3 regions of the Methylomonas sp. Kb3 genome follow, and region 3 is predicted to be linked to each of the others. Evidence: riboswitches for the same ligand, from Rfam matches in the RefSeq annotation. Region 3 holds a riboswitch; each other region holds the start of a gene.

What was found. Region 3 has a riboswitch for cyclic di-GMP ahead of CWO84_RS17345 (hypothetical protein). Riboswitches for the same ligand answer to the same signal wherever they lie in the genome.
Region 1: it holds a riboswitch for cyclic di-GMP, as region 3 does, so the genes downstream of both, CWO84_RS25030 (hypothetical protein) here and CWO84_RS17345 (hypothetical protein) in region 3, are expected to answer to the same signal.
Region 2: it holds a riboswitch for cyclic di-GMP, as region 3 does, so the genes downstream of both, CWO84_RS07910 (hypothetical protein) here and CWO84_RS17345 (hypothetical protein) in region 3, are expected to answer to the same signal.

The regions. Positions count from the first base shown of each region.
Region 1 is NZ_PIZT01000068.1:127,491-130,750, forward strand. Features, by position in the region: gene CWO84_RS19450 (hypothetical protein) at 1-281, opposite strand, end outside; gene CWO84_RS25030 (hypothetical protein) at 381-1,493, opposite strand; cyclic di-GMP riboswitch class I at 1,594-1,678, opposite strand; gene CWO84_RS19465 (hypothetical protein) at 2,056-2,331, shown strand; gene CWO84_RS19470 (ATP-binding protein) at 2,601-3,260, shown strand, end outside.
Region 2 is NZ_PIZT01000010.1:137,353-140,612, forward strand. Features, by position in the region: gene CWO84_RS07905 (hypothetical protein) at 1-718, opposite strand, end outside; gene CWO84_RS07910 (hypothetical protein) at 915-1,664, opposite strand; cyclic di-GMP riboswitch class I at 2,091-2,165, opposite strand; gene CWO84_RS07915 (hypothetical protein) at 2,882-3,260, shown strand, end outside.
Region 3 is NZ_PIZT01000067.1:53,141-56,400, reverse strand. Features, by position in the region: gene CWO84_RS17350 (TonB-dependent receptor) at 1-1,773, shown strand, start outside; cyclic di-GMP riboswitch class I at 1,852-1,930, shown strand; gene CWO84_RS17345 (hypothetical protein) at 2,003-2,791, shown strand; gene CWO84_RS17340 (hypothetical protein) at 2,947-3,260, shown strand, end outside.

The DNA.
Region 1 (3,260 bases), on a different contig from region 3:
TCTTTATAAGCTTTGGCGCCCATGCCTATGCCGTGGCCGCTGGCGGTTTGCGAGTTGGCAACGCCGCCGTCATTGTGGATCATCGCTACCCAGGTGGCGGGCAAATTGCCAATATAGCCTGGATCGCCGGCCGACCATGGGCCTGCGGCAGAACCGTCTGGTAAGGGATCTCCGGAAGCTAAATTGTAGGTTACGTGAGCGCTAGCCATGCCGCTGATTGACATTAACGCGCCCATGGCGCCGGCTAATGCTAGTTTCTTAAAGGTTAAGTTTGCAGTCATTTTGGATCTCTATCGAATTAAATATATGAGCTAAAGCCTGTTGTTAAACAGCGCTTGGTGAGGGGATTGCCGTTGTTTGGCGGCAACCCCGCTGGGTAATTAAGCCGCTAGTGCTTGTTTGCGGCGGCCGAAACCGATCAAGCCGGCCATCGCGCTGCCGAACAGCCAGACTGCGCCTGGAACAGGCACTGCCGAAGTGGTAACCAGTACGTCGTAGGTTACGCCATCGAGCGCGCCGCCACCGTGCGCGCCGACCACCAAGGTATAAAAGCCATTGGTGTGCAGCCCGGGTGTGCCTGTGGCATTCCACTCGGCTTGGTCGAACACAAACGAGTAGAACAAGGTGTCGGAAGTGCTGCTCATGCTGGCTGTCCAGATAGCTTCGCCCAAGCTTGAGCCTTGCAGGCCCGTTTCGCCGATTGTGGCAGCTGCGTTACGGTCAGATGTGGAACTGCTGTCCACATTGCGATACAGGGCCACGTCCAATAAGCCGTTAAATTGGCTGTAATCGGCGTCGTTTTTCACGGTAATGGTGGTTTTGATATTGCCCGCGCTGGCGCAGTTAGCGCTTGCTGTGTTTGCGCCGCAGCTAATATGAATCAAGCCGTAGTCCAGTCCCAGGCCGGTTGATGCCGAATTGCCTGCTACCGCTAAGTAAGGATGGTCGCCATCAGCTGGCAGATCGGCCATGATGGTGCCCCAGGTGGCGGCGTTGGTGCCGCCGTTTTTGTCCGAGTAAGCTTTCCACAAGCTACCGATAGTATTGGTGCCGAAACTAGGGTTTGAGTTAATAAGATTTGCTGTCAGTGCGCCATCGTTGTCTGTAGCGCTGGAGCCCGTATGTAATTCGCGTTTGGTGAAACCTGTAGCTGTTGTATGCTGACCTGAATACCACATATAGGGCAGGTTGCCTGCTACTTCTGTGGCTGTCTCAGCCGCGGTACCTGTGCCCGGAATTAAGGTGTTAGCGTTTAAGTCGCCGACCGTATAAACGTTGGTACCGTTAGCGACTCTATTGGTGCCGTTGGAGTTTGCAGATACACCGTCTGTGCCGTTGATGCTGTTGGCTATGCCGAAGCCGATAGCGGAGTTACCGGAGGCTACTGTGCCCGCGCCGGTCAGGTTGTAGTAAGAGTGCGCGAACGCTTGGCTGGAAACAGCCGCCAGGCCAGTTGTCAAAATAGCTGCTATAGCCGTTTTATGAAAGATCATGATCGTCCTCTTTTGTTATTGGAATTAAAGGTAACAGCGAAACTGACAAAACTTGACCAACAGCAGCGAGCCAAACTTTGCCCTCGCCCATGGCGCGCATGGGGGCAATCCGGCCTTCTTTAAATCGTTTTTTAAGAACCGTGATTTTCCGGCCCCGCCTCACGACGGGTGTGGCAATGCTTGCTTTCAGAGATTTACTCATTCCGCCGGCGGCAGACATGGCAGGGATAGAGACCTACTAACCGCCTTTCGGAAAGCAAACCACGAAGCAAGTACACTAGTTACAGCGAATAGTGGGCCAACTTAATAAAATATATAAATATCATTGTATTGCTGCTTATTTTTCCTGGGATGGCATGAGTGAGCTGCGGGCGAAATTCAGCGAAATAGCTCATACGCTTATTTTAAATAACACAGTTCAATTGCTGGGAAATAATCCCCGCTTGGTGGTGAAGTTTGTTTTGGTGGATTTGATCAGGAATTTCTTTCTTTTCTAGTCGTTTATTGTTAGGTTGTTGCGCCGCTCATTGGGTTGGCACGAGATTTTTCAGTGGAGAGATGTATGCAAAAAACCGATAAAACCCCGCTGTGGGTGTTCCTGGCCCTGTCCAGTATAGAAACCCGCAAAGGCGCGTTACTGTTGATCTGGAGTAGTATTGTTTTTACTCTTTACTGTGTGCCTTGGCCGCTCTATTTCGATGGCAATGGCTGGGTTGCCAAATTATTTTTGATCGACGATTGGGAATGGTTTGCGATGATGCTGCCTATGACGTTTTGGTACTGGCTGAGCATGAGATGGGTGGATAAAAACGGCGGCTGGCGTTTGGCTGGTGCGTGATATGCCGCACTATTTTTTGGGAGGGCATGATTTGTCAGATCGTGACGCTTGTTCCTAAAAGATCAGCTCGTAGATTATCTTTCGATCTTGTAAGCGGCGAGCTTGATTCCGTATTTGCTCTGGCACCTAGTGGTTGGAGTGAAGGTTGCTATCAAAAGTCGATTAAATACTTGGGTGGCCGCCTTCCAGGTTTGGTCGGCTTTCCACCTTCTTAAGCAAGCGGCGGTAGTATCTAGCGGCGATGCTTTCTTCAATTTAGTGTTGTTTCTATGCTTTCACACATTCTGCCTAAAGCCGAAATATCCATTCGCGAAAACCTGCGTTGGTTATACATTCTTAGAAATTTGATGCTGTTTGCCGTTACGGTGGCGGTGTTTATTGCGGTAAACGGCCTGGGTATTAATTTGCCGCAAAACCAGCTGTGGCTGGCGATTTTTGCGATTTCCATACTTAATCTTTACACCTGGCTACGGCTGAGGACGCCGGAAGAAGTTACCGAGCACGAGATTTTTTCGCAAATATGCATGGATGTACTGGCGTTGGCCTATTTACTTTATTTGACCGGCGGCGCGTCAAACCCGATCATTTGGGTGTTTCTGCTGCCTTTGATTGTAACTGCCATCATGCTGCCGCAGGCTTATGCCTGGAATATGGTGATTATTACATCCTGTGTTTATACAGTGCTGATTGCCTACAACGTACCCTTGCCGGCTGTCGAGCCGCACATGGCCCATCCGGCGATGACGGAGATGACGCCGGAAATGAGCCTGCAAATGCATTTGATGAACGACCGGCGTTATTTCAATCTGCATGTATTCGGTATGTGGTTTGGTTTTGTGTTTAGCGCCGGCTTAGTCGCTTTTTTTGTGGTCGAACTGTCCAAGACCTTGAAAGAGCGGGAGCGCAATTTGGCGGATGCCCGCGAGAGT
Region 2 (3,260 bases), on a different contig from region 3:
ACGCGGAAATGTTCAAAGAGATGCCGGCACTGCTTCCGAGGACGTCTGCACCGCCGACGAACACGGCATACCAGCCAGCTTGCAAGTCGTTCAGTGTCAAGGTCGCGAATCTTTTGGTGTTGGCAAAAGCAGGGTTGCCGGTGACGCCTATAGTGCCGGATACGCCGGTTTCATACAGATTGTCGATACTGACATCGTGGGCGCCGGAGTCGATGACGCCGCCGAAAGAGTTAACGTAGTTTTTGCTTGAGGAACTGACGTAGCCCAGGGTTTCGACAATGCCGTCCGCGCCGGTTGCCCACATAATGCCTGGATCGCCGGCTTGGCCGACCGAGTTAAATTTGTGAATTTGGCCGGTTAGCTCAGCCGGTGTATCGACGCCGACCGTTTCACCCGAATAAGCCACATTGGTTCTGAAAATTGAAAAGGCCGGAAAGTTTGCGGCGGACGAACGCGCGTCGACAGTCACGGATTGGGCTGATGAGCTCAAATAGAAGTTGGTAAATGCACCTTGCATGCCCCAACCATCATTGGACAGAGACGGATTGCCCGCGAAGCCCAAATTGCTGGAATTAAAACTAGGGTTTGAGATGCTGGTGCCCAGCTCGAGAGTGTTATCGGCGCCTGACCAAGCCGCCGTCGCAGGTTGAGCAACGGCAAGGGTTAGCGCGGCGGACGATAGGGTGATTTTAAAAATAGTTTGTAAATCGATGTTCATTTTTGAGTGTCTCCAATATCTACCACATCGTTGTTTACGATTGTGGTAGATTTAAGTTGCTGTTTAATTTGGATTTGTCTGAGTATTTCGGGCCTGGCAGCCAAAAGATAGACATCTCCAAAGGGTTTAGACATGCATTGCGAGGGGTGAGTCGACAGCTGATGTCGGCTGACCTTTTCGCTCTTGTTTGCCGGGGTTACGCGGTGCGGCGTTTGCCTAATACACTGAATCCCATTAATGCAGAACCGAACAACCAAACGGCCCCTGGCACCGGCACTGCGCTAACACCCTCGCCGGTGATGGTCAAAGGCAGGCTGGCTCCGGTGACGTAGTCGGTGGCGGTCAGGGTAATTTGATAATCGAAATGATCCTGACCGGTGGCGCCCGTTATCGGGTTGACGCCGGTCGCACCGGTGATGGTGTCGCCCTTGTTGAAGCCCAGCACAGCTTCTTCGATGGTTAGAGAGTAATCGCCAAAAGCAATAATGTAATTGCCCACGTCCAATGCAGTAGCCAGGTAGGAGTCTCGGCTCAACAAGCTGCCATCGGCCCATCCGCCGGTATTGCCGGGTATGGTGTAAGCTGGGCTGTCGTCGCCGCTGACGATTTCGGTAGTCAGTGAGACTGTGTCCTGAAAAATGCGGAATTGGCTATCTGCCAGTGTCAGTTCGCCGTCGCCGTTTATATCGACATACGCGCCGGGATGCGCGCCCCAGCCCGCTGCGTAGCCTTCATTCGCCAGGACATCGATTATCACATTGGCAGCTGATGACAAGGAGAACGAGTAGAAATCGATTGTGGTGCCGGCGCCGTGAACCGGGTCGACGGTTTTATAGATGGTGCCGTTTACGGTCTCGGCTTGTACATTGCCGAGGCCTAAAAGTGAAATAGCAAGTGTTGCAGCGACCTTTTTCAAGGCAGGCGCATGTTTCGTGTTAACAGACATATTTCAATTCCTTTCATAGTAAGACGAAGATTTTTACCGGTAGGTTTTACCGGCGACATTCAATGTTTCGCAATTCCCTTTGCGAGTCGTTGCCTAACGCACCTGCGCCGGATGCCGCGATGTCAGCCTCTTACTTTCCGGTCCTTTGCGTACGGTAAGTGCTGGGCCGATGGCTTCCCGCGCAATTTGAACAGCCTTAAAACCGCTATGTATTTCAATATTCCTGAATTGATCACGCTACGCTATGGTTGCGAGAGAGACAGTCCAAAGAGTTTTAAATACCGGGCTTGCTTGCGTAGTGAGTTAAACAACGGGTTTAGCTAATCAGGTGATACAACAAACTATTCCTGACCAGTGAGCGAGCGCTATGGGTAGTTGTCGGTGTATGAATCTCGACCGGCTAGACCCTTCTCTTACCCGCTCATAAGAGGCAGCTCGACTATCTGAATCAGATCCGCAGCTTTCCGGCCCCGCCTTGCGACGAGTGTGGCGACTTGGTGGCTGCGCCCAGGTGGGTGCAGCACTATTTATAAAGCAAAACATGCGCCAAAATATATTTGAGCAAGGGTTGCTAGTGTTTTTCTATGGTTATGTTCATATAAAACAATGCGATAGGCTGTTTTGTTTGATAGGGTGGAGTAGTAATAAGTGTGGCGGTTTTTTGGGGTTTTAGATGGCTATTACGCTATGCAGGGTGTGTTATTTCGCGTATTTTGGGTTATATCCCTTATTTTATTTAAGAGATTTTGGGCGGCAGCTTTGAGTTTGCGCCGTAGGGGTAAAAGTCATCAGTTCGGGTAGTGATATACCAAGCTGGGTGCTTAAAAATCAGGGTGCTGGAACGAAGGTTGGGAACGAATTCCGAAATAAAAATCCAACGTTCTCATGCGTATCATGACTTCGTCGGCAATCGACGACCAGCCTCGCCGGAGCTTTAGTCATCTGCCAATTGCCGACGAAAATCACTCAGCCCCAGAAAAAGGTTGATTCCTCTAATCGCCTTTGCCACCAGGTGGAGAAGGCATTTTTTGCATTTAAGCCGATGGCATGGCATAGCTACTGGTTAAGCTAAAAAAACACCGCTTGGTTCTTGGCTGTCTTGCACTTACAGGGTATTGCGCTTCGGGCGGCTGTGTTATGACGACACTATCCAATATTTCCAACACAAAATTTTCAAACTTAAATTAAGATGCCCGACACTTTCACCGAGGATAGATATGAATAAAACCGATGCCATTTTGAACAAGGGTCAGAAGCTCTATGAAGACGATGCTTATATTTTGTTGTGGACGAAATTTTTTGGCCTGAGCCTGCTGGCGCTGACCTCTTACTATGTCTACGATAAACAAAAGCAGCGGCTGATCAAGCTCATGAGTAGAGAAAAAACCTATCTGATGAGCATCAGTTACTACCTCACCCACGATTATGGTTTTACCCCGACAATGGTGCTGGAAGGTATCAGTTTATTTAAGGATATTTCGACGGCAATTGCCGACCGAGGCGGCGAGACCTGGAAGACCTTCTTTGCGGAAACCGCCAAAGATAAAGCCAGGACGTATGCGGTGCGGGGCATCCGCAAGGATAAAAAAGCCAAGG
Region 3 (3,260 bases):
TTTACCCAGTACTACAACCCCGGTGACCGGGAAAGCACTATTAATATCGACAGAATCGAAGTGCTGAAGGGTTCCAACGCCTTGCTCTACAGCGGTGGCTCGGGCTCCCCGGTGGGCGGGGTGGTGAATCTGCTTGCCAAATTGCCGCAGGCCAAAGCCTTCGGCGAAGCGGGTTTTAGAATCGGCAGCCACAGCTTTTATCAGCCGTATTTCGATATCAATCAACCGCTAAACGCCAATATTTTGTTGCGCATGACCGGCGAATATACCAACGCCAGACATAACATCGACATAATCGAAACGCAGCGTTTTAACCTTAACCCGGCCCTGACGCTGACCGATAACGACCAAACCCGTTTGACGATCCAAGCCAAACTGTCGCGTTGGCAGCAACCGGAGTACCAGGGCTTGCCCGCCACCGGCAGCATCGCTGGTGATTTTGCTACCCGGCCCGATCTGTTCCCGGGGCCGGCCAATCTGTCCGATAGCCATTCAGATGCCGATGCGGTATGGGCTACTCTGGACCGGCAGCTCACCGGGAGCTGGCGCTTAAACCTGAAGGCGCGCTATGCGCAGGCTGAATTCGACGAGAAAATTCAGACCCTGTTCGGCAGCGATGGCCTGGTCGCGGACCGACCCTTGTTGCCGGCATCGCACTGGGCATTAGTGAACGCCGAATTGTTTCAACAACAGCATGAACGCAGCGTATTGGGCAATTTGCAGGGCAAATTTAAGCTGGGTCCCAGCGAAAATAATTTGTTACTGGGCGCGGATTACAGCCGTTTGCAAGATGCCGGCTTTATCGAGGGCGATTTCGGCGCCTTGGGTTTGGGAGTCGGTACGGTCGATCTGCGCGCACCGCTATTTGACTACCCTTATGCTGTACCCGGTCCGGGCCGGGAAAATCAGTTCATCGAAAACCTCACTTACGGCGCTTACCTGCAGTGGCAAAGCACGCTGTACCGGCGATTGCATTGGCTGTCCGGCCTTAGGTTGGGCAAGGTGGGTATCGATTTTAATAACGCGCAAACCGGGGTAAATGTCACAACGGATACGCTGAAATGGTTGCCGCGCCTCGGCGGCGTGATCGACCTAAACGACGAGGTTTCCTGGTTTATTTCCTATAGCGAAGGCATGCGCGGCCAACCGTTTGTCAATTTCGTCGATACGCCGGCGTCGGAATTGTCGAATCATCTGGAAACCGGTCTGAAATTCAATTTTGCGAATCAATTCAGCGGCCAACTGGCGTTGTACCAAATCGAGCGTAGCCAGGTCGCGGTCACCGACAGCAGCGATTTCCTGCGGCGTTCGGTCGCTGCAGGGCAGCAACGCTCGCGCGGTATCGAAATGGATTTGCTCTGGCAACCGGTCGAGGGCTTCAGCGTGCTGGCAAACTATGCGCATACCGACGCCCGCTTCATGGACGACAAAGCCGGGGTGGCTGCCGGCAATCGCTTGGCTCAAGTCCCGGAAGATGCCGGGCGGCTCTGGGCGCATTACCGTTTTCAGCAGACTGAGTTGCAAGGTTTTAGCTTGGGCTTCGGCGTGTACGCCCGCGCCGGCGCTTATTTATCCAATAACAATCGCTTTAAAACCGCCGGCTACCACAGCTTCGACGCGGCGTTGGCTTACGAAACCGGGCGTTTCCAATGGGCGGCCACGGTCAAAAATCTCAGCGATGAGGATTATTTTCAGCCCTACGGCTATTTCGAAGGCCGGGTAGCGCCGGCAGCCGGCCGCGCCGGGTTTCTAAGTTTTTCAATCAAGTACTGATGCCGTCGTTAACTATTTGCCACAGGAGTTTTTCAGGAGCACCTCACTCAGGGATTTAGAGTGATGTCGTAAGGACCGCGACAAACATGCCACATCCGCCGCGAGACGGAGCCGGAAAGCCACGGGTCTTGGAGATTAAGACAGCCGGGTTACCTGCCAGTTAAAGACCCTTAATTCGGGTTGGCGATTTGCAGATTAACTTTAACCGTAATTTATTAAGGAATAAAAAATGACAATCTTGCACTACAACCGCACTCAATGGGTAAGCGCCGGCCTGCTCGCCTTCAGCGCATTGACCGCCGTTTTGGCGCCTGCTACAGCCAGCGCCGCGCAAGTCAGCGGCGATGCCACCATTACCATCAACAATGCTGCTTTTGCGGCGGCATCGGTCAATGTTGGCAGTGGCTATCCGAATGGCTGGATTGTCGCGAAACATTGGGGTGCCAGCGATAATTTACTGGGTATCACCGGCGCAACCACCGGCGGAACGACGCTATCGGCAACCGCCAGCACAGCGATGTCGTTTGCGGTTAACGCCAACACCACGACCAACAGCTATCCGGCTGCCGGTCCCTATGGCCGTACCGAACAAGCCACGACGATGGACGCCGGCAATACCTCGGTCGGTCAAATCGGTTTGAGCGGCGCCTGGTTATTGACCAGCCAAGGCGGCAGCGGCATTTTGACGCCCTACGACTTTAGCCTGGTAAAAACCGGAAGCACCTGGAATATCAAAACCTACGATACCGGTTTTGGCTACCAAAATTTCTTGAAGCTGACCAACGTCTCCGAGTCGCTAAGCAGCAATGGCGAATTACTGCTGAGCGGCGATTTGCAATGGACCGGATTGTGGGCCGGTTTGGTTGGCGCCAATACCAATGCCGTGGTGGGTACGTTTAGTCTGGCGCCCAGTACGGCGCCATCGGCGGTACCGGTACCGGCGGCGGTCTGGATGTTCGGCAGCGGTCTGCTGGGCTTGCTGGGTGCAAGTCGCAGAAAAGCCTTGGTCGTAGCTTAACTTGCAAATTGGGCTTGGGGCGGTCGCCAAGATTCGCTTCGGGCCCGGACTTTCGGCAATAAATCCCTCTTCGTGCCTGCATGCTGCCGACTGCGGTCGCTTGTCTATTCCGGTTGGGAGAGGGTTTATGCTAACCATCCGCTGACAGGGACTTTATGAAGATCAATAGAAACCGCAGCTATCGCGTTTTGGCCATACTGGCTATCGGCATGGGGATGGCCTCAGCAAGCGCCGACGCCGCGACATTGAATGCGCCATCCGGCGGTACGTTTACGATGAACCTGGACCGGAATGCGCTGGCACCTTATGCCGGGGGCTATTACTTGTCGACGTTTTGGAGTACGGCAACGTCCAATGCTTATAATCCGGCCAATACCGGCGACCATTTGCTTAGCCAACTCAATACCACCGAGATTTCCGGACTCAATCAGGTGTTCGAGTTGACGGCTATCGGTAACGATCCTAGTCC